Regions from separate parts of the Lactobacillus sp. ESL0681 genome, predicted to be linked through region 2. Evidence: predicted binding sites of a transcription regulator. Region 2 holds the regulator's gene; each other region holds the start of a gene.
What was found. The regulator HrcA, encoded in region 2, represses chaperone genes, less so after heat shock. The targets are predictions, from matches to a motif close to TTAGCACTCNNNNNNNNNGAGTGCTAA.
Positions count from the first base shown of each region.

Region 1: the regulator HrcA is predicted to act here: its motif matches at 5,705-5,731, upstream of OZX59_RS04355 (Hsp20/alpha crystallin family protein).
Region 3: the regulator HrcA is predicted to act here: its motif matches at 4,765-4,791, upstream of OZX59_RS00360 (ATP-dependent Clp protease ATP-binding subunit).

Region 1 is NZ_CP113943.1:900,458-907,459, reverse strand. It holds gene OZX59_RS04380 (ABC transporter ATP-binding protein) at 1-683, shown strand, start outside; gene OZX59_RS04375 (ABC transporter permease) at 676-1,797, shown strand; gene OZX59_RS04370 (ABC transporter permease) at 1,797-2,753, shown strand; gene OZX59_RS04365 (nucleoside hydrolase) at 2,771-3,709, shown strand; gene OZX59_RS04360 (C1 family peptidase) at 3,767-5,083, opposite strand; gene OZX59_RS04355 (Hsp20/alpha crystallin family protein) at 5,184-5,606, opposite strand; gene greA (transcription elongation factor GreA) at 5,785-6,246, shown strand; gene OZX59_RS04345 (MFS transporter) at 6,398-7,002, shown strand, end outside.
Region 2 is NZ_CP113943.1:484,700-491,701, forward strand. It holds gene dnaK (molecular chaperone DnaK) at 1-1,356, opposite strand, end outside; gene grpE (nucleotide exchange factor GrpE) at 1,375-1,974, opposite strand; gene hrcA (heat-inducible transcriptional repressor HrcA) at 1,987-3,036, opposite strand; gene OZX59_RS02460 (Rib/alpha-like domain-containing protein) at 3,211-7,002, opposite strand, start outside.
Region 3 is NZ_CP113943.1:55,786-62,787, reverse strand. It holds gene OZX59_RS00390 (competence protein CoiA family protein) at 1-830, opposite strand, end outside; gene OZX59_RS00385 (adaptor protein MecA) at 898-1,674, opposite strand; gene spxA (transcriptional regulator SpxA) at 1,781-2,179, opposite strand; gene ptsP (phosphoenolpyruvate--protein phosphotransferase) at 2,375-4,108, opposite strand; gene OZX59_RS00370 (phosphocarrier protein HPr) at 4,108-4,374, opposite strand; gene OZX59_RS00365 (hypothetical protein) at 4,493-4,666, opposite strand; gene OZX59_RS00360 (ATP-dependent Clp protease ATP-binding subunit) at 4,835-7,002, shown strand, end outside.

The sequences.
Region 1 (7,002 bases), 420 kb from region 2:
CAGGTGAAATCTTAGGTGTAGCTGGAATTGATGGCAATGGTCAAGACGAACTAGTTGCGGCTTTGAGCGGTCTCACGCCAGTTGATACAGGTCAAGTGATAATTAATAATCAAGATATGACTAATCATAAGGTTCGGCAAATTACTGAAAATGGAGTTGCTCATATTCCAGCAGACCGTCAAAAATATGGTCTAATTTTACCGTTTACGATTGCCGATAATCTAGCTTTACAAACTTATTATCAAGCACCACTTTCAAGGCACCATATTTTGCGCCAAGATGCCATTAAACATAATGCTCAAGAGTTAATTAATAAGTTCGATATTCGTACTACTGGACCTAATGCTCAGGTTGGTGCCTTGTCAGGAGGAAACCAGCAAAAAGTGATCATCGCTCGGGAACTTAATCGTGATAGTAATTTAATCATTGCTTTTCAACCTACACGTGGCTTAGATGTTGGTGCGATTGAATATATTCATAAGCAGCTTTTGCTTGAAAGAGAACAAGGGAAGGCAATTTTGTTAATTTCTTATGAATTGGATGAAATCATGCAATTATCTGATCGCATTATCGTTTTGCATGACGGTCAAATTTCAGGAGAAGTTCAGCCTGAAACTACTAGTGATGAAGAGTTAGGATTATTGATGACTGGAGTTAAGAAAGAAGGTACCGCTCTTGCTTAAAATAACAGCAAAAACCAGGAAAATTTTGGTACCAATTATTTCAATTATAGCTGGCTTTTTAGTTGGAGCAGTTATTATGCTGATTTGGAATTATAATCCGCTAACGGCTTACTCTTCAATGTTTACTAGTGCTTTGGGCAATCTGAATGGGATTGGTGAGACAATTCGTGAAGCTACCCCATTAATTTTTACAGCGGTTGGGTTTACCATTGCGTCTAGTGCGGGCTTTTTTAATATTGGTTTGCCAGGACAAGCACAGGCTGGTTGGTTGACTTCGATTTGGATCGTTTTAGCTAATCCACATTTACCCAAAGTGGTTTTATTGCCATTGGCAGTGATTGCTGGTGGGCTGGCAGGTGCAATAGTTGCTGGCATTGCTGGCTATTTGCGGGCACAATTTGGTACCAGCGAAGTTATTACTACCATTATGCTTAATTATATTGTGCTCTATACTTGCCAGCACCTAATGCAGCAAGTAATGTCTAGTAAATTACGATTAGATACGGATACGACTAAAACGATTGCTGCTAATGGTAGTTTGAAGATTAATTGGCTAAGTGAGATGTTTGGCGATTCACGGATTAATGCAGGGATTTTTTTAGCCTTGATCGCAGTAGTGATTTTTTGGTATTTGATGAAGAAGACGACTACTGGTTTTGAAATTCGCGCAGTTGGTGCGAACCCGTTTGCTAGTCGTTATGCTGGGATGTCGACTAAGAAGAACATCATTTTATCAATGCTGTTGTCTGGCGGCTTTGCCGGATTGGGCGGAGTTGTGCAAGGCTTGGGAACTTACCAAAATTATTTTACTCAAACAGCAAGTTTAGATATCGGTTGGGATGGTCTTTCCGTGGCGCTACTCGGTGGTGGAACGGCGATTGGTATTTTGCTAGCCTCCTTATTGTTTTCGATTTTAAAAATTGGCGGTTTAGGAATGCAGACTATCGCCGGGATTCCTTATGAGATTGTTTCAATTGTCATTGCGGCGATTATTTTCTTTATTGCGATTCAGTATGTAATTGGGCTAATGTTTAAAAATAAGCAGGCGAAATCACCACTGGTTACTCAAAATGAAAGTTCTACGCAGCCTGTTGCGTCTAAAGGAGAAGAATGATGAGTTTTGTTGCTATATTAGCATTGTTAGTGTCCTCAACCTTGGTCTATTCCGCGCCCTTAATTTTCACCGCGTTAGGTGGAGTTTATAGTGAAAACTCTGGGGTAACCAATATTGGTCTAGAAGGAATTATGACGATGGGGGCTTTTGCAGCAATTGTTTTTAATTTGACTTGTGCATCTACTTTAGGCAAGGCTACTCCATGGTTAGGAGCCTTAATTGGTGGAATCGTCGGGTTAATCTTTTCGTTATTGCATGCAGTCGCCACAATTAATTTTCATGCAGACCACATTATTAGCGGCACCGTACTGAACTTGATGGCACCACCTCTAGGTGTATTCTTAATTAAAGCGATGTATGATAAGGGACAAACCGAAAATATTACGCAAAGTTTTGGCTATTTTTCTTTTCCAGGATTAGCTGATATTCCGATAATTGGACCAATTTTGTTTAAGAGCACTTCTGCTCCTGCCTGGGTGGCAATTTTAGTTGCAATCGTTTTGTGGTGGGTACTTTATAAAACCCGTTTTGGTCTGCGATTACGTGCTTGTGGGGAAAATCCGCAGGCTGCTGACACCTTAGGAGTTAATGTCTATGGCATGCGTTACGCTGGGGTCCTAATTTCAGGCTTTTTAGGTGGCATTGGTGGTGGCGTATTCGCTGAAGCAATTGCTGGGAACTTTTCAGTATCTACGATTGTCGGACAAGGGTTTATGGCCTTGGCAGCAGTGATTTTTGGGAAATGGAATCCAATTGGTGCAATGCTAGCGTCGTTATTTTTTGGTTTTGCTCAAAGCATCAGTATTATTGGTAACCAATTACCATTCTTCAATCATATTCCGGCAGTTTATATGCAGATTGCACCATATGTGATTACGATTATAGTTCTGGTACTATTCTTTGGTAAATCCGTTGCCCCGGCTGCTGATGGCGAAAATTATATTAAATCTAAGTAGAATTAAGGAAAAGATTAATGAAAGAAATTTATTTTAACCACGATGGTAATATTGATGACCTGGTGTCATATTTGTTATTGTTGCAAGCTCCAGATATTAAGCTACTAGGAGTTAGTGCAATTGACGCTGATGGTTATGTTGATCCAGCGGTTGAAGTTTGTCGCAAAATGACTGATCGCTTTAATCTGCGCAGTGACCAATTAGAGATTGCCAAATCAGACTCGCGGGCTGTCAACCAATTTCCTGAAGCTTGGCGTTCTGCGGCTTATTCATTTAATTATTTACCAATTTTAAATGAATCAGGCAAGATGGTGACTAAGCAGGCAGCTAAGCCTGCTCATTTGGATATGGTTAGCAAACTTAAGACAGCTAAAGAACCAGTAACTCTGGTAATGACTGGTCCATTGACGGATTTAGCTCGTGCTTTAGAAGTGGATCCAACTATTGAAGCAAAAATTGCCAAGTTATATTGGATGGGTGGCTCACTTGATGGTCATGGAAATGTGTCAATGGTTAATGCTGACGGTAGCCAAGAATGGAATGCTTATTGGGACCCGATGGCTGTTGAACGTGTCTTTGCTTCAAGCATCCCGATGCAGGTAATTGGACTAGAAAGTAGTGAAGAGCTGCCGTTAACCGATGATTTACGGCTTCATTGGGCTAGTTTGCGTAAATATCCAGCAATGGATTTGGTGGGACAGGGCTATAGTTTATTAGTAAATCCACCAATTCCTAGTGCGCAACTTTATTTCTGGGATGTATTAACGACAATTAGCGCTTTGTATCCAGAAGTAGTTTCGGCAACTGCCGAGCATCATGTTAAAGTGATTACTTCAGGAATTGCCCAAGGTAGGCTGGTAGAGGATCCAGCTGGTAAAGAGATAACCTTGGTAACTAAGGCAAATAAAGAATTATTTTTCCACAAGTGGGATGAACTTTTAGAACAAACTAAATAATTACCAATAAAAAAATTCTGACTAGCAATTTAGCTGTCAGAATTTTTTTATTGATAATTATGCTAATGAGTCCCAAACAGGTAAGTCGTAGGTTGGGCCTTCAGCCAATGCAACTTGCTCAGCTGTTAGGTATTTCTTGTGGACAACGACTTCATAAGTGTATTGCTTAAACCAATCATTGGACATTACGAAAAAGCCTTTGTCACCGTTTTTCTCACCCCAGGAATTTTCAACTTTCCATTGCCGAATATGGCCGTGGTCTTCATCAACACCAACTAAAGTCATCGCATGAGTTGAGGCAGCTGAACCAGTACGTAATTGATCTGCCTTAGACATCTTTAGGTCAACTCCAAAGAGGTCATTAAATTGATAAAGATTAGTGTCAAGATAGCCGGTTTTACGGTCACTCTGCTCACCGACATCGTTACTGAACCAAACAGCCTCGCCATCTTTTAGCTGACTAACTGCGGCAGTTTCTAGATAATCCATCGGTACATTTAAAAACTTAATTCGGTATGAACCAGCAACATTATCTTCGAATGGCAGACCATATAATTTATTATATTCATGATCAGGCGCATTAGTTAGGACAACATAATCGTCAAAGTCAACGTCACCTAGATATTTATTTAAAAATTCTATTGGTGTTAAATCTTTATCTAAGTGATATTTTTTGTCATCATCACGATACTCCAAGTCAAATTTCTTAGGTGGTTCACCAACTGCAATAGCAGTCATTTGGTAAACTTCACTCAAAAACTCTTCACGAGCTTGTTCTAAGTCTTCGGTTTTATTTGCCTGGGCTAATTTACGTAAAACCAAGGCGTCTTTACGTAATTTGTCGCCTAATGCTTTAGCAAAACCGGCAGTATTGTTAGTGTTGAAGTTTTCGGGCATGGCATATGTTGGCACTATTCCGTATTTAGCGACTAAAGCAGCGGCCATATGGAATTGACCACCATCTTCACCAGCGTCTGCTAAGTATGCTTTAACTTCGCGGCTGTCTAGTTCTTGGTCTGCTGTGTTGATGATGTTGTCATAAAAAATATTTGCTCTTTCGATTTTATCCCAGAAAAAGTTATAGCTTTGTGAAAAAGTAAAGTTCTTGACATGATATTTCTCGCCAAAGTTATGCCGTAAAATATTTAAAGTAGCGAACTCCCAGCAACGACCGGATTGGCGCTGGTTAGTCACATTTTGGGTGTCTAATTCGGTGGAAAAAACCCGAGTTAGTTCTGATTGAACGCGATCATTATAGGCGGCATTCATAACGCCGTTTTTTTGTGTAGCACGTGCAACAACCTGATTTTGCGGATTTTCGTTAAAATTAGCGGAAAACTTTTCCACTTCTTGTTGAGTTAGTTTATGTCCCATGATAGTCTCCTTTGAATTTTAGAATTACCTTTTATTTTAAGGCAAAAAGAAACCGAGTTCAATTGGAGAACTCGGTTAAAGCTTATTTAGTTATAAAAATTTAGTCAATATTGATTGAGCTATCTTGCTCGCTAGCTACTCGTTTAGGTAAAGTAACAGTTAGAACACCATCTTGATACTTAGCATGAATTTGACTAGCTTCAACATTAGGTAATCTAAAACTGCGTGAAATATGTCCCATGCTTCTTTCGCGATGGATTAAATTCTTCTGATTAGTGGTTTCTTGGTTGAAAGTTCTGGTTCCAGCTATGCTTAAAGTGTCATTTTGGTAATTAAGTTTAAGCTCACTTTTATCCATTCCTGGTAAATCCACTTTGACCACATAGTTGTCTTTAGTTTCAGCAACGTCAGCCTGCATTAAATTGCGACCGCTATTGTTATCCCAGAATTTTCGTGGAAGGTCGAACCAGTCGTTCATTGCATCGAAAATGTCACCACGATGATTCATCATATCATTACTCATAATAAAAAACTTCCTTTCAAAACTGTTTTGTAAGTAGAAACTTTCATTTCTGCTTTACACTGATTATTATAGAAGGTGACTTAGAAAAAATAAAGCAATTAGCACTTAATTGCTTTGAGTGCTAAAAATTGCAAGCTGCCCTGTGGACAACTTGTGTGAATGGCAAAGGAGTAACTAGTTGGTTTATTATCAAAAGATGACACCAGAAGGCTATCATAAAATAGAAGCTGAAATTAAGCAGCTAAAAAAAGATCGTCCACGACGAATAAAAATTTTACAAGAGGCGCGAAGTTTAGGAGACCTGTCAGAAAATACTGAGTACACTGAAGCCAAGCGTGATTTGGGACATTTGCAAAGTCGATTACGGTATTTAGATAAGCAATTGCGTTATGCCGAAGTAATTGAGCCTAAACAAAATGGTCAAGTAGACCTAGGAAATTTAGTCACTCTAAAGTTTGAAGATGAATCAGAGTCTGAACAATATCAACTTGTTGGCCGGATGGAAGCAGATTTAGCTGAAAATAAAATTGCTTTTGATTCACCACTGGGGCAGGCTGTTATGAAACAATCGGCTCCGTCTACTGTTACCGTGGAGGCTCCGGCTGGTAGTTATGAGGTTACGATTTTGGCGGTTGAATGACCCCTTGTGAACAACCTACATAAATTTATGGTATCTGCAAGTGTAAGCAGATTTGCTGATGAATCCGTAAATCTGCTTAAGATAATTACTAAATGATATTTTTTATCTTCTTTGAAAGTGCTATCATAGGATGATAATGGAGGAAATAAAAATGTTCAAGTTCATGTTGATTCAACCAGATTCCAAAAAATTAGTTCCAAAAGATAAAGTCGCTAGCACGTATAAGTGGCGGCAGTTTGGTGTGTTGCTAGCTACCTGTATTGGGTACATTGGCTATTATATTATCCGACTCGTTTTTACTACTGAACAAAACGATATTATGAAGGCTTATCATTTTTCCACTGCCGATATCGGTTTGGTACTTTCATGTTTTGGCATTGGCTATGGGATTGCCAAGTTATTTATGGGAGCACTAGTTGATAAGTGCGACTCTAACCGTTATTTAATGGTTGGATTATTGTTATCAGCATTTTTGAATATCTTTTTGGGTTCAACGCATAATTTATATATAATGATGTTTTTAATGCTACTGATTGCGGTTACTCAAGGAATGGGAGCAGCGGCTTGTCAGCGCATGATCCAGTTATGGTGGGGACCAAGAACACGTGGTACCATGTATTCTATTTGGTCGTCTGCTCATAATGCTGGTTCGTTTATTTGTGTGGCAATTGTGCAGCTTGCTACTTTCTTATTTGCAGGCTCGCTGTCTGCTGTCTTCTATACGGCTTCTGCAGTTTCATTTGTAATTTGTATTCT
Region 2 (7,002 bases):
GTTCTTATCGATATCAAAAGTAACTTGGATTTGAGGTACACCACGAGGAGCTGCTGGAATATCAGTTAATTCAAATCGACCTAAAGTCTTGTCATCAGCTGCCATTGGACGTTCACCTTGCAAAACATGAACATCAACGGCTGGTTGATTATCAGCTGCAGTTGAGAAAATTTGACTCTTAGAAGTTGGGATTGTCGTATTCTTATCAATCAACTTAGTGAAGACACCACCCATGGTTTCGATACCAAGTGAAAGTGGCGTAACATCAAGCAAAACAACATCCTTAACGTCACCTGAGATAACCCCACCTTGAACAGCAGCACCTAAAGCTACGGCTTCATCAGGGTTAATTGAGTGATCAGGTTCTTTTCCAGACCATTTCTTAACTGCATCTTGAACAGCAGGAATTCTAGTTGAACCACCATTTAAAATAACCTTGTCAATATCGTTAACAGTTAAATCAGCATCCTTTAAAGCATTGTCAAACGGAACCTTAGTCCGATCAACTAAATCAGAAGTTAACTCATCAAACTTGGCACGAGTCAAATCAGCTTCAAGGTGTAATGGACCTGCATCACCAGCAGAAATGAATGGTAATGAGATGTGAGTTGAAGATACGCCTGACAAATCTTTCTTAGCCTTTTCAGCAGCATCCTTTAACCGTTGCAATGCCATCTTATCCTTAGAAAGATCAACATTGTTTTCTGATTTGAAGTTAGCAACTAACCAATCAATAATAGCATTATCAAAGTCATCCCCACCAAGATTAGTATCACCGTTAGTGGACAGTACTTGGAAGACGCCATCACCTAATTGCAAAACAGAAACATCAAAGGTACCACCACCAAGGTCGTAAACTAATACTTTTTCATCTTCTGAGTCTTTATCAAGACCATAAGCAAGTGATGAAGCAGTTGGTTCATTAATGATCCGTTTAACATCTAGACCAGCAATTTTACCAGCATCTTTAGTAGCTTGACGTTGTGCATCGTTGAAGTATGCAGGAACAGTAACAACTGCTTCAGTAACTTCTTCTCCTAAATAGTCTTCAGAGAATTTTTTGATGTATTGCAAAATCATTGCAGAAATTTCTTGTGGAGTATAAGCCTTATCACCAATTTTAACCTTGTAGCCATCTTCACCCATGTGACGCTTAATTGAGGAAATGGTATTTGGATTAGTAATCGCTTGACGCTTGGCAACTTCACCGACTTGTGTTTCACCATCTTTAAAGGCAACAACTGATGGTGTAGTCCGATTACCTTCCGGATTAGTTATAATCTTTGGTTCTTTACCTTCTAAAACAGCAACTGCAGAGTTAGTAGTTCCTAAATCAATCCCAATAACTTTTGACATTTATATTCTTCCTTTCAATTACTGTGCAACAACAACCATTGCTGGTCTAAGTGTACGGTCTTTATATTGATATCCTTTTTGCAAAACCTGCACGACATGATCTTTTTGATCATCGTTTTCAGCTGTAACTGTTTGAACAGCTTGATGCAACGTCGGATCAAATGGGCTATTCTCAGCTTCAATCTCACTAATACCATGATCTTTTAAGGCTTTAACTAGAGAATCCAAAGTCATTTGTACTCCCTTTTTAAGCTGCTGAGAAGCGTCATCATCTACCTTCGTAGCCAGAGCACGCTCTAGATTATCAACTGCTGGCAAAACATCCTTAGCCAGCGATTGCGATTCATACTTAATTAGTTGCGTCCGTTCATTATTATAGCGCGTCTGCATATTTTGCATTTCTGCTTGACTACGCAAAAACTTATCTTCAAGTTCTTTATTTTGCGCCTGTAAATCTGTAATCTGTTTTTCTACCTTAGCAGTAGCATTGGTTTTTTTATCTGAGTTTTTACCCTCAGAATCGGCTTTAGCTGCAGATTTAGCTTTCGACTTGCTTTTAGCAGTAGTCGCTTCTTTTTGTTTTAAATCCTCTTCACTAGGAAACTTTTCCTTGCTCACAGCTAACCTCCTTTATTGAAATCTACCATAATAGTCAAGTAGTTTCTTGGCTAATTCATTTCTAAAATATTCTAACAATCCCAACACCTGAGAATATGGCATATTGGTGGGACCTAATAAAGCAATCATTCCTTTACCATGCGAACCAACGTTATATTCTGCAGTTAACAAACTATAATCCTTTAACAAATCACCGGGTAATTCAGATCCAAGCCTGACACGAACTGAACGACCACCAAGCTGTCGATCATCAGAAGTGTCTAATAATCTAGAAAGTAAGTCGTTACGATCAACTAGGTCATACAGCGACCTGATATGCGATGCATCACCAACTGAGCTATTACTCAACAAGTTAATCTGTCCATCAACATACATTTGGTCGCTTGCAGCATCCTTAAGAACGTCCTCAACCAATGCAATCAGTTCATTTGCTTGCTGACTACTGGTATGCTTTCCTAAAGACTTAGCAAGTAAACTAGGTGTCACTTCATCTAAACTCTTACCTACCAGTTTGTCATTGAGCAAACGCACAGCCCGCTCAATCTCATCACCACTAATGTGACGTGGCAAGTTATAGACCTGATTTTGGACATTACCATCGCTGGTAACTAGAATTGCCATAATTTGTCTATTAAATAGTGGTACGATTCTGAAACCCGTAATAGTTACGTTGCGACTCTCGGGACCTTCTGCAAAAGCGGTATAATTGGTCAAATCTGACAAAATCTTAGCTGCTTCCTGCACAATTTCATTAACCTGATGAAATGGTTGATCAAGCTGCTGCATAATATGCTGGTAAACATTCTCAGGCAACTGCAATGGTTCAACCAAATTATCTAGATAATAACGATAACCTGCAGTTGACGGAATTCGTCCACTAGATGAATGAGTCTTTTCGATTAAGCCCTTTTCTTCAAGCGCAGCCATTTCATTACGAATAGTAGCACTTGACACCTTAATCGGCAACTGACTCATTACGGTTTTTGAACCCACTGGATCATGAGTTTGTGTAAAATCATTGATGATTGTTTTTAAAATTAATTCTTGACGTTCGGTCAACATAAATATCGCCCTCACTTTTAGCACTCTTACATCTTTGGTGCTAACAATTATTATGATACTAGCTTTTAGCAGAATGTCAAGCCGAGTGCTAAAAATAATCCAATTTTTTTAATTAGCAAGCAAAAAAATAGTTTGAGTGCAATCTCAAACTATTTTTAGCATTAGTTAAACTAACTAAAGATTAGCAGCCTTTACATATCTGCCTTTACCAATGATCCAATATCTCGTACCTTGAAGAGAAACCCAATCACCATAAACCGTAATGGTTGAACCGCGTTTTAGTACCTTTTGATTAGCACGCTTACCATACTTGTTATAAACATAAGCATTATGGTTCAAAACAACTTCATCACCAGTAATATTACGTTTAGCAATGTAATAACCATTATCTAACTGGTAAAACTTCCGCGCACCGACGCGATGGATAGTCTTATCGACCTTTACCCGTGAACCTGCTTTTAATGTTACTTCATTTACTCGCTGTCCTTTTTCATCATATAAATAGGAACTATGCATTATTTGATCTTTTTGTGGATCAGCCTTTATCTGCTGTGCTGGCTTAATATTATGCTTAGCTTTCTTAAAGTTAGCTGCTTTAACATAGCGATTAGCACCGACAATATAATATTTTTGACCACTAATTTTGACTGGCTCACCATAAGTAGCTAGAACCTTACCTTTTTTGGTGGTAGTCTTACCTAGTCTCTTACCAAACTCATTATAAGTGTAAGCATTGTGAATTAATTTACGTTTCACGCTTTGAACATTGCCAGTAGCCAGATAATAATTATTATTTAAGATATAGAAATCACGGTCAGCAATTTGCTTCACGCCATAAGTATTAACAATTGAGCCAGTTTTTAGGATCAATTCATTAATCCGTTGCCCATTTGCATTATAAAGATAGGCGTTATGCCTTAGCGTCACCTGTTCGCTTTGCTTAGCCGTAATATTAAGAGTTACCGTAACCGCAATTGCATCGCCATTTGGATTAGTAACAATTACTGTACCAGTAATTGTCCCAACTTGTGAAGTATCAGGAACTTTCGCCCACTTATAAGTCGTACCAGCAGGCAATTGCGCATGATTGCTGATTGCCTGTTGGGCATAATCCGTGTCGTTGCTTAAATTGGTATCCTTGTCAACTGCAATTACTCCACCAATTGGAGTAACTTCGGTTGTTCCAGCTACTGAACTACCAGAATCCTTCGAATTTACTGTCAACGGCACCGCAACTATCTGATTAGTGCCATCCCCATAGTCAACTACAACATAGGCTGTCTTAGCACCTGTCTTACTAGTATCAACTTGACCGCTACCATCAGCCTGTGCTGCCCAACTAAACTCAGCTTTTGGATATTTAGCCTTAATCGCTGTTATACTCTCTGTTGTTAAGGCATTCTGTGCCTGCTCAGGTGTCAAATCAGTGCCTACTACAACCGTTGTCGGATCTGCTTGTGCTTGACCGCCTATAACATTTACTGGCAACGATAAGGACTTAGTCGAGGTACTGCCATCTTTATAGACAATCTTAATTCTACCATGAACTTGCTGTCCGATATCACTAGCCGAAATGTCTGGTGCTTCAGTTTTCCAAATTACTTTCTTAATTTTCTTGCTAGAATCTGCTTCATTATCAAGCTTGATATTATCCTTAATCCAGTTTAAATCAGTAAATTCCTTAACTGGGACTGTGGCGTCTTCGTCACTAGCAACATGCATAGTCACTGCAGCAGTATCTACTAGGCTAAGCTCATTATCATAACTAGCAGCCTGACTAACAACCTGCAAATCTACCTTAACCGTTTGAAGAGTGTGATCCGGATAATTGACTACGACATAAGCATCCGGACTACCCTCTTGCCCAGTCTTAATTCGCCCTGTGCCATTAGGCTGGCTTGCCCAATCGTAAGTAACTCCTGGATACTTGGCTTCAATTTCTGCGACACTTTCTGGTGTTAGAGCAGCTTTTGCCTGCTCAGTCGTCAACTTTGAGCTAACGGCAATTTTCGTCGACTTGTCAGCACTTTGCGCTCCAATGACATTGACCTTAATCTTAAATGGATAACTAGCTGAACCGTCTTCAAAGTGCGCCATTACTTTAGCTGTTTTATTATCACCAATCGCATCAGGTGCACCATCAACCCAATCAAGACCAGTTACCAAATCAGCAACTGTTGTTCCAGCTGGCAAATTTGGTATCTCAATAAGACCACTGAATTTACTACTATCAGTAAATTCCGGTACTGCAACTTTGCCCTTATCAGCCTTGTGAATGGTAATTGACTCAGTGCCAGTTTCTGGATGATATTTACCACCATCAGTTTCAGCTTCATTTACTTTCAAATCAACTTGCACGACTTGTTTGGTACCATCTGGATAAGTAATGACTACATACGGACTTTGCTCGCCAGCTTCGCTGATAGAAACTGCGCCAGTGCCATCGGCATTAGCAGCCCAACTATACTTGATTCCTGGATATTGGGCATCTAGAGTATGAACGTCATCGGCATTCAGCGCAGCTTTAGCATGAGCCTGATCTAATTTCGCATTTTGCGTAATTGGAACTGGCTTAGTTGCTTTTTTAGCACCTAAAACTTTCACCTCAACTGGCACTTGCTTGCTAGTACCATCATTAAAGGTAAGCTTAATGGTACCAGTAGCCTGATCATTTGCCTGACTAACCTCTGGCTGACCACCTTCAGCCCATTCTACCGTTGCTACATCGCCAGCACCTGGATCTGCCAAAAAAGTACTTGGATCAGTAAATTCAGTAACTGGTTGCGTTGACGTTCCTGATTCAACATGCAGCACAATTGGCGTAGTTTGCGTAATATCTTGATCCGCTTCATTACGGTCAACAGTTAGTACACCCGTCAAGAGCTTAGTTGAGCCATCATGGAAGTTAACCTTAATAATTTCTGGATATGTTCCTGCAGCAACCGTCTCACCATTTTCAATATTAATCGGTGACACAAAACTAGCAGTTGCATCCTTTGGCAAATTATCGACCATATCGGCTGCAGTAACTGCATCGCCGATTTTTTTATTCGTGGTCTTGCCAGTAGCCGTATTAACTCGCTTTTCACCATCAGGCATAACCCGCAAATATCCAGTCACAATCTTAGTGGAACCATCGTCATAAGTCAATTTTACTTGTGATTGTTTTAATCCCGGAGTCTTGGTTGCTTGCGTAGGGAAATTAGGATCGACCCACTCAGCTTTCGGATTACCACGCAAATCATTGAAGTTGTCGATAATCTTTCTTGCAGCTGGCTTACTGCCTAATCCAACACGTAAAGTTTTAACATGTGGCCGACTCTTGTCAGCCTTGGAATCATCCGCACTATTTTTGGCATCAATAATTACTTGTACTGGAACCTCTTCATAAGAACCATCGTTATAAGTAACTTTAATAACATTAGCAGTTACGCCACTTTTATCAGTCGAAATCTGTTGTTCAACCTCATAACTTTTTACATTATGCAAATCAGCAACATTAGTAATCGCTGCTTGGGCTACATCTTCTGGCACAGTGCTGCCCTGTTCCAGACAGATATTCTGTGCACGCGGCCGCACGTTTTCTTTAGCATTGCTAGTGACATTAACAATAACTGGAACATCCTGAGTTGAATTATCGGGATAAGTTACGGTCACAATCGCAGGTTGCTGGCCTAATTGATTTAAATCATTAACCACCGGTGCTTGCTTCCAAGCATAGCTGCTACCCTTAGGCATTGTATCTGCATTGGCAATTGCAGCTTCTGCATCATCAGCAGTAGCTGCTCCATTTGACGTGTATTTTAAGTTTAGCAACTTTCCTTTTGGATCATGTTCACCTGTAATCTTGCCATCACCAACCTGAATCGGTACTACTACTGTATCGACAGAGCCATCCGCATAAGTTATTTTTACGGCATCAACCGTAATACCAGATTGAGACAGATCAGGTTCATAAAGCCACTC
Region 3 (7,002 bases), 430 kb from region 2:
TTATCTGCTGTAACCTGACGAAAATCATGAAAAACCCAGGTGGGTAAATCTGCTACTGTTAATCTTTGTTGATATAACTGAGTTGCAATTTCTAACCCTACTTTGGTTTTTTGGTTTAGCTGATTTTGTAGATAATTTTTTTGCCTTACTTGGTCAACCTTATAATGCTTAAGCTCTGGAGAAAATTGCCATAATGCTTGTAATCCCTGTGCAGTCAATCTAAATTCTTGAGTTTGATAATGTAATTCATTAACTAGCGGTTCAAGCAGAATATTATATTTTAACCTTAAAATTTCCTGACTTGGATCTACTTCTAAATAATAATCGTGCCACAATTGATTTTTACGAAAATAAATTAATTGTGACTTTTTTATTTTGTGCTTCAAGAAATGTCTTTTACCAACTATCCAAACATCACAGATCTTTATCTGCTGATATAGCGCATGTCGATGTGCAAATTCCCTGCTACTGAGCGGTGCACACTGCACCTCAAAGGCTAGTTGTGAATTTGCTAAAACATCTGCTCGCAAGCGCCCTTGTGCTAAACTAATTTCCTGACTAGCTGTTTTAAAGCCCGCAGCGACCAGCCCGCATTGCAATAATCGTTTACTCTGAGCATGCTCTGCTTTTTCACCTAGCGACTTATTATTTTGGGCAAAATGCTTAAAATAGGGTTGATTAACTTTAGTCACCAATTGTACTTCTTGGTAACATTTAGGACAAAAATACTGTGGTTGCGGTATTTTTTTAGCATGTTGCTTAATTAATTGGGCTTCGGCTACCGCTAATACTAACTTATCATTTAAAAGTGCTGCATACAAAATTATCACCTAATAATAAATACGCAAAAAAGACAAGTGTTACCTTGTCTTTTTTATTTATTATTCGAAAAATCAATCAATGTGCAAAGCAACCCCGTAATTGCTCTAATGCAGCAGTTTCAATTAAACATTTACCAACAGTTCTAACCCTGGCCATTTCTTCAGACTTAACTTGAACGCCATACTCATTGGCAATTGCCCATGCATCAGCCGGCTTAAGTTCAGCATAATTTTCATCGTTAAAGGATAACTCTAAGTAAAATCGGTCATGCTCATAGTACAGTGCCGAGTCTAAATCACTAACCTGCAGGCTATTAGCTAGTTCTCCTAGCACACCAAAATCTTTAAAGCTATATGCCTGTTTTTTTTGAAATTTCCAGAAATTCTTACTAACCTTGGGTTGCGAAGCATTTCTTTGTTCAGCTTTGCGCCTATTAAGATCTTTAAGTTCCTGATTTACATAATTTTCATAATACTCAGCATCTTTTTCATCATCAAATATTTCATCTAAATCATCATCAGCATCTAAGTCTAAAAATGAATGCCGCGGATCATCATCCAATGGTTGATTAACGTCATCAAGAAAACTTGATAGTTCGTCATTCTTATTTTCCCTATTTACCTTGCTAATTAATAAATCTAGACCTCCATCATTTGGCATAACCTGAAAAGTGACCGGATTATCTTCGCTAAATGAATGATCAGTATCAACTTCTTCTAAAATTGAATAAAAGAATTGTTGAATTTTATTTTTATCACCTAATAAATCTAATACTTTAAGTCCACGCTTAGCTAATTCACTTTTATTAATTCTAACACGAATAGTGTTTGCATCAATATGCTCAACTTGCACGAAGCATCGCCTCCCTCAACTTCTTCTCTTTATTGTAGCCTATTTTGGAAATAAAATAAAAGCGTTAGCTAAAAAACTAACGCTTTTTTATTAATAAACTTGAACATTACAGATCTGCAATCTTTTGCATTTCTTCTAGTTCAAGGCGACGAACCTTTCTTGGTAAGAACCGACGAATTTCATCTTCATTATAACCAACTTGCAAGCGACGATCATCCATAATAATTGGACGTCGTAATAAACTTGGATTCTTCTCTACCAAGTCAAGTAATTGGTCAATAGATAAGTCATCGAGATTAACTTTTAGCTGTTGAAAAGCTCTTGAACGCGTAGAAATAATTTCCTCGGTGCCGTTTTCCGTCATCCGTAGAATCTGAATCAATTCGTCTTTAGTAAGGGGTTCTGAGAAGATATTTCTTTCTTTGAAAGGAATATCATGCTTCCTTAACCAAGCCTTAGCCTTGCGACACGAGGTACAACTCGGAGATATATATAAATTTACCATATATTTCACGCTCCTTTGAATATTGCTACATTTACCTTAATTTCATTATAGCATATTACTTGTCTTTTGTAAGTAATGACCGTTATTTTTCGATTTATATATCATAATAAGTGTAAAGATTGAATTATCTATGAACTTTTTACCAAAAAAGGTTAAAGAAAAAAGACACATTATGTAATGTGTCTTTGATCAACGTTATTGATTGATTTTCTTCATCAAGTCATTAACTAGTTTTTCATTTTCTGCAGCAGTTTGGGAAACGTTGCAGACTTGATCAGCCAGATCCTTAATATCTTCAGTATTGATTTTCTTCATCAAACTTCTAATCCGTAAAATTGAAGTTGCACTCATCGAATATTCATCAAGTCCCATTGATAACAAAATCGGGAACATAATACTGTCACCAGCAGCTTCACCACACATACCACACCAAATACCATTTTCATGGGCTGCGTCGATTGTGTGCTTAATTAAGCGTAAAACAGCTGGATTGGCTGGTTGATATAGATATGAAACATTATCATTACCACGATCAGCTGCCATTGTATATTGAATGAGGTCATTAGTTCCGATTGAGAAGAAATCGACTTCTTTAGCAAATTGATCAGCAAGAACAGCAGCAGCAGGAACTTCAATCATCATTCCTACTTGTAAGTCTTCGCCTACCTTGATACCTTGCTTAACCAACTTGTCCTTTTCTTCGGCCAAAATTGCTTTTGCTTGGTGTAATTCATCTAAAGTACCGATCATTGGGAACATAATCCCTAACTTACCATATGCAGATGCTCGCAAGAGTGCCCGCAATTGGGTCCGGAAGATGTCCTTATTCATCAATGATAATCTAACTGCCCGAACACCCAAAAATGGGTTCATTTCATCTGGTAAGTCCCAGTAATCAAGGTGCTTATCTCCACCAATATCCATGGTACGAATAATAACTTGCTTACCGTTCATACCTTCGATAACTTCTTTATAAGCCTCGAATTGTTGGTCTTCAGTCGGGAAATCCTTTGAATCCATATACAGAAATTCAGTTCTGTACAAGCCAACGGCTTCAGCTCCATTATCATTAACACCTTGCATATCGTTAGGTGTACCAATATTAGCTGCAATGGTGAATTGTTTACCATCAGCAGTAACTGATGGTTCATTCTTCAATTTTTCCCATTCAGCTTTTTGTTTAGAAAATGCTTCACCTTTTTGCTGGTAATCTGCCACTTGCTCAGAGCTTGGTTCAATAATAACATCACCGCTTAGACCATCAACAGCCAAAGTTTGACCACTTTGAATATCCTTAGTGATTGAATCAGTACCAACAACAGCTGGCAATTCAAGTGAACGTGCCATAATTGCGGAGTGAGCAGTCCGACCACCAATATCAGTTACAAAACCTTTAACAAACTTTTTGTTTAACTGTGCAGTGTCACTTGGCGTCAAGTCATGAGCTACGACAATCACTTCATGATCGATTGTGGCAGGATTAGGCAATTCCTTATTCAGCAAATGTGCCATAATCCGCTTAGAAACATCACGAACATCACCAGCACGCTGTTGCATATAAGCATTATCAGTCATCGCCTCAAAAATACCAATAAATTTTTGAGCAGTTTCATCAAGAGCTGCTTCACTATTGACTTTTTGTTCCTTGATTTCAGTTTCAATCGCACCAGTAAACTCAGGATCATTCAAAATCATCAAGTGAGCTTCAAATACCTGCGCTTCGTCTTCACCGATACTCTTCTTAGCAGCATCACGGATTTTTTCTACTTCAGTAGTAGAAGCCTTAATTGCTTCGTTGTAACGAGCTAATTCGCTATCTACATCTGTTACAGTAGTTTTCTTAAATGAAAGATCCGGTTCTACCAAGAGATAAGCTGGTGCGACAGCAATTCCGTCACTGGCAGCAATTCCTTGTAAAGTCTTGGTCATTATTCAGCTAGGCCCTCTTTTTTCATTGTGTCTGAAATAGCTGCAATTGCATCTTTTTCATCATCACCGTCACAAGTAATTGTTACATCAGCATTTTTACCAACGCCGAGTGACATAACACCCATGATTGACTTCAAGTTAACTGACTTGCCGTTGTATTCTAGATTGATATCTGAACCAAACTTTGACGCAGCCTGTACCAAAAGGGTAGCTGGTCTAGCATGAATACCTGTATCTGCAACAACATGAAAATCGCGTTTTTCCATTATAATTATCTCCTTTAAATTGAAAAATCAAACTGGTAGTAACTACCTATTCGTGTATTAGCCTATCATTTTTTGGCACAATAGACAACATAATTGTAACAGTTTACATCGTAATTTTCTACTTTACACCTGTATAAACAATTTTTCCACCTCTTAAAGCCCGCCCCTTGATATTTTGTCTCTTGCCAAAAGATCTTAGTGCTGATTGAAATTCAAACGCCTTATCAGGCTCAACTTCGTATTGCTCTAGCTCTCCTTGGACCAATTGTTCAAGAATTTTTTGATAATCCAAATCTTTACCATCTCTTTATTAATTTAATCAAATTAACATTTATCTGAAGAATTAATTTTACCATCATTACCTAATATAGCAAAAATAAAATTCAGTAGTTAGCACTTGACTGTTTAGAGTGCTAATTATATAATTTAGTAAATCAAAAATGAAAGGCGGTAACTATCAGTGCTTTGTCAAAACTGTCAAAAAAGACCAGCCTCCATTCACCTGTTTGCTAAGGTAAATGGTCAAAGTCAAGAAATAAATTTATGTGGAAAATGTTATCAAGATTTAAAACAACAAGGAAATATTAATATGGACGAAAACGGAAATAGTAATTTCTTTGGTGATTTCGGAGATTTGTTTGGCTCAATGAATGGTAATTCACGGGGCAATTTAAACCAAGGCCCGCAAGGCCCACTAAACCAAGGTGGAGGTCAAGGACCAAATGGTAATTCTTTGCTTGAGCAATACGGAACAAATCTGACTGATCTTGCTAAAAAAGGTAAAATTGACCCAGTCATTGGTCGCGATCAAGAAATCGCTCGAGTGATTGAAATTTTAAATAGAAGAACCAAAAATAATCCTGTCTTAATTGGAGAGGCTGGAGTTGGTAAAACGGCAGTTGTTGAAGGTTTAGCTCAACAGATTGTTGACGGCTCAGTACCAGCCAAATTGCAGGACAAGCAAATCATTTCATTAAATGTGGTTTCGTTAGTTCAAGGAACCGGGATTCGCGGACAATTTGAACAAAGAATGCAACAACTAATTAAAGAATTGCAAAGTAAAGACGATGTTATTCTATTTATCGACGAAATTCATGAAATTGTCGGTGCTGGCAATGCCGAAGGCGGCATGGACGCAGGTAATATTATTAAACCTGCTTTGGCCCGGGGCGAACTGCAACTAGTTGGTGCAACAACAATTAAAGAATATCGGGATATTGAAAAAGACTCTGCTTTAGCCCGTCGATTCCAACCAGTTGAAGTAAAAGAGCCTTCAGTTGAAGAAACAGTTAAAATCTTACAAGGGATTCAGAAGCGCTACGAAGACTATCACCATGTTCACTATACTGATGATGCCATTAAAGCAGCTGCTGAATTATCGCAACGGTATATCCAAGACCGGTTCCTACCCGATAAGGCAATTGACCTATTGGATGAGGCAGGTTCTAGGATGAATCTTACCATCCCGTTTGTTGATAAAGATAAAATTAAAGAACGGATCGATGCAGCCCAAAAATTAAAGCAAGACTCCCTTAAAAACGAGGATTACGAAAAAGCGGCTTATTATCGTGACCAAATCGACAAATATACCAAGATGCAAGACCAAAAGGTCGATCCTGATAAATCACCAGTAATTACCAGTAAAATCATGAACAAAATTGTAGAAGAAAAGACTGGTATCCCAGTTGGCGAACTACAAAAGCAAGAAGAAAATCAACTGCAAAACTTGGCACCAACGCTTGAAAAACACGTTATTGGTCAAAACCAAGCAGTTGACAAAGTTGCTCGAGCTATTAGAAGAAACCGAATCGGCTTTAACGAATCAGGTCGCCCAATTGGATCTTTCCTATTTGTTGGTCCAACTGGAGTTGGTAAAACTGAACTGGCTAAACAATTGGCTAAGCAAATGTTTGGTACAGAAGAAGCAATGATTCGCTTTGATATGTCTGAATATATGGAATCATATTCTGTTTCGAAACTAATTGGTTCTGCTCCTGGCTACGTCGGTTATGAAGAAGCTGGTCAATTAACCGAACGAGTTCGTCATAATCCGTACAGTTTAATTTTGTTAGATGAAATTGAAAAAGCAGATCCTTCAGTCATGAATATCTTTTTGCAAATTCTTGATGACGGCCGCCTAACCGACTCACAAGGTCGAACAGTTTCATTTAAAGATACGATTATTATTATGACTTCGAATGCAGGACAAGGTATTAAAAATGCTAGTGTCGGCTTTACAGCTGAAAACAATACTGACGAACCTGATTCTGCTAGAAAATCGATGAGTCAATTCTTCAAACCTGAATTCCTAAACCGGTTAGACGATGTTATTGAGTTCAATGAACTATCTAAGGATGATCTGGTTAAGATTGTTAACTTAATGCTTGACCAAACTAACAATATGGTTAAAAATCAAGGTCTACATATAGAAGTTACTGAAGATGCTAAGAAAAAATTAGTTGAACTTGGCTTTAACCCAGCAATGGGTGCACGACCTTTGCGTAGAACAATTCAAGAAGAAATCGAAGACAAGGTCGCTGACTTTAAGCTTGATCACCCAACAGCTACCAACCTAGTTGCTAGCGTTGATAACAATGAAATTGTGATTAACGACCAAGAGGCAACTGC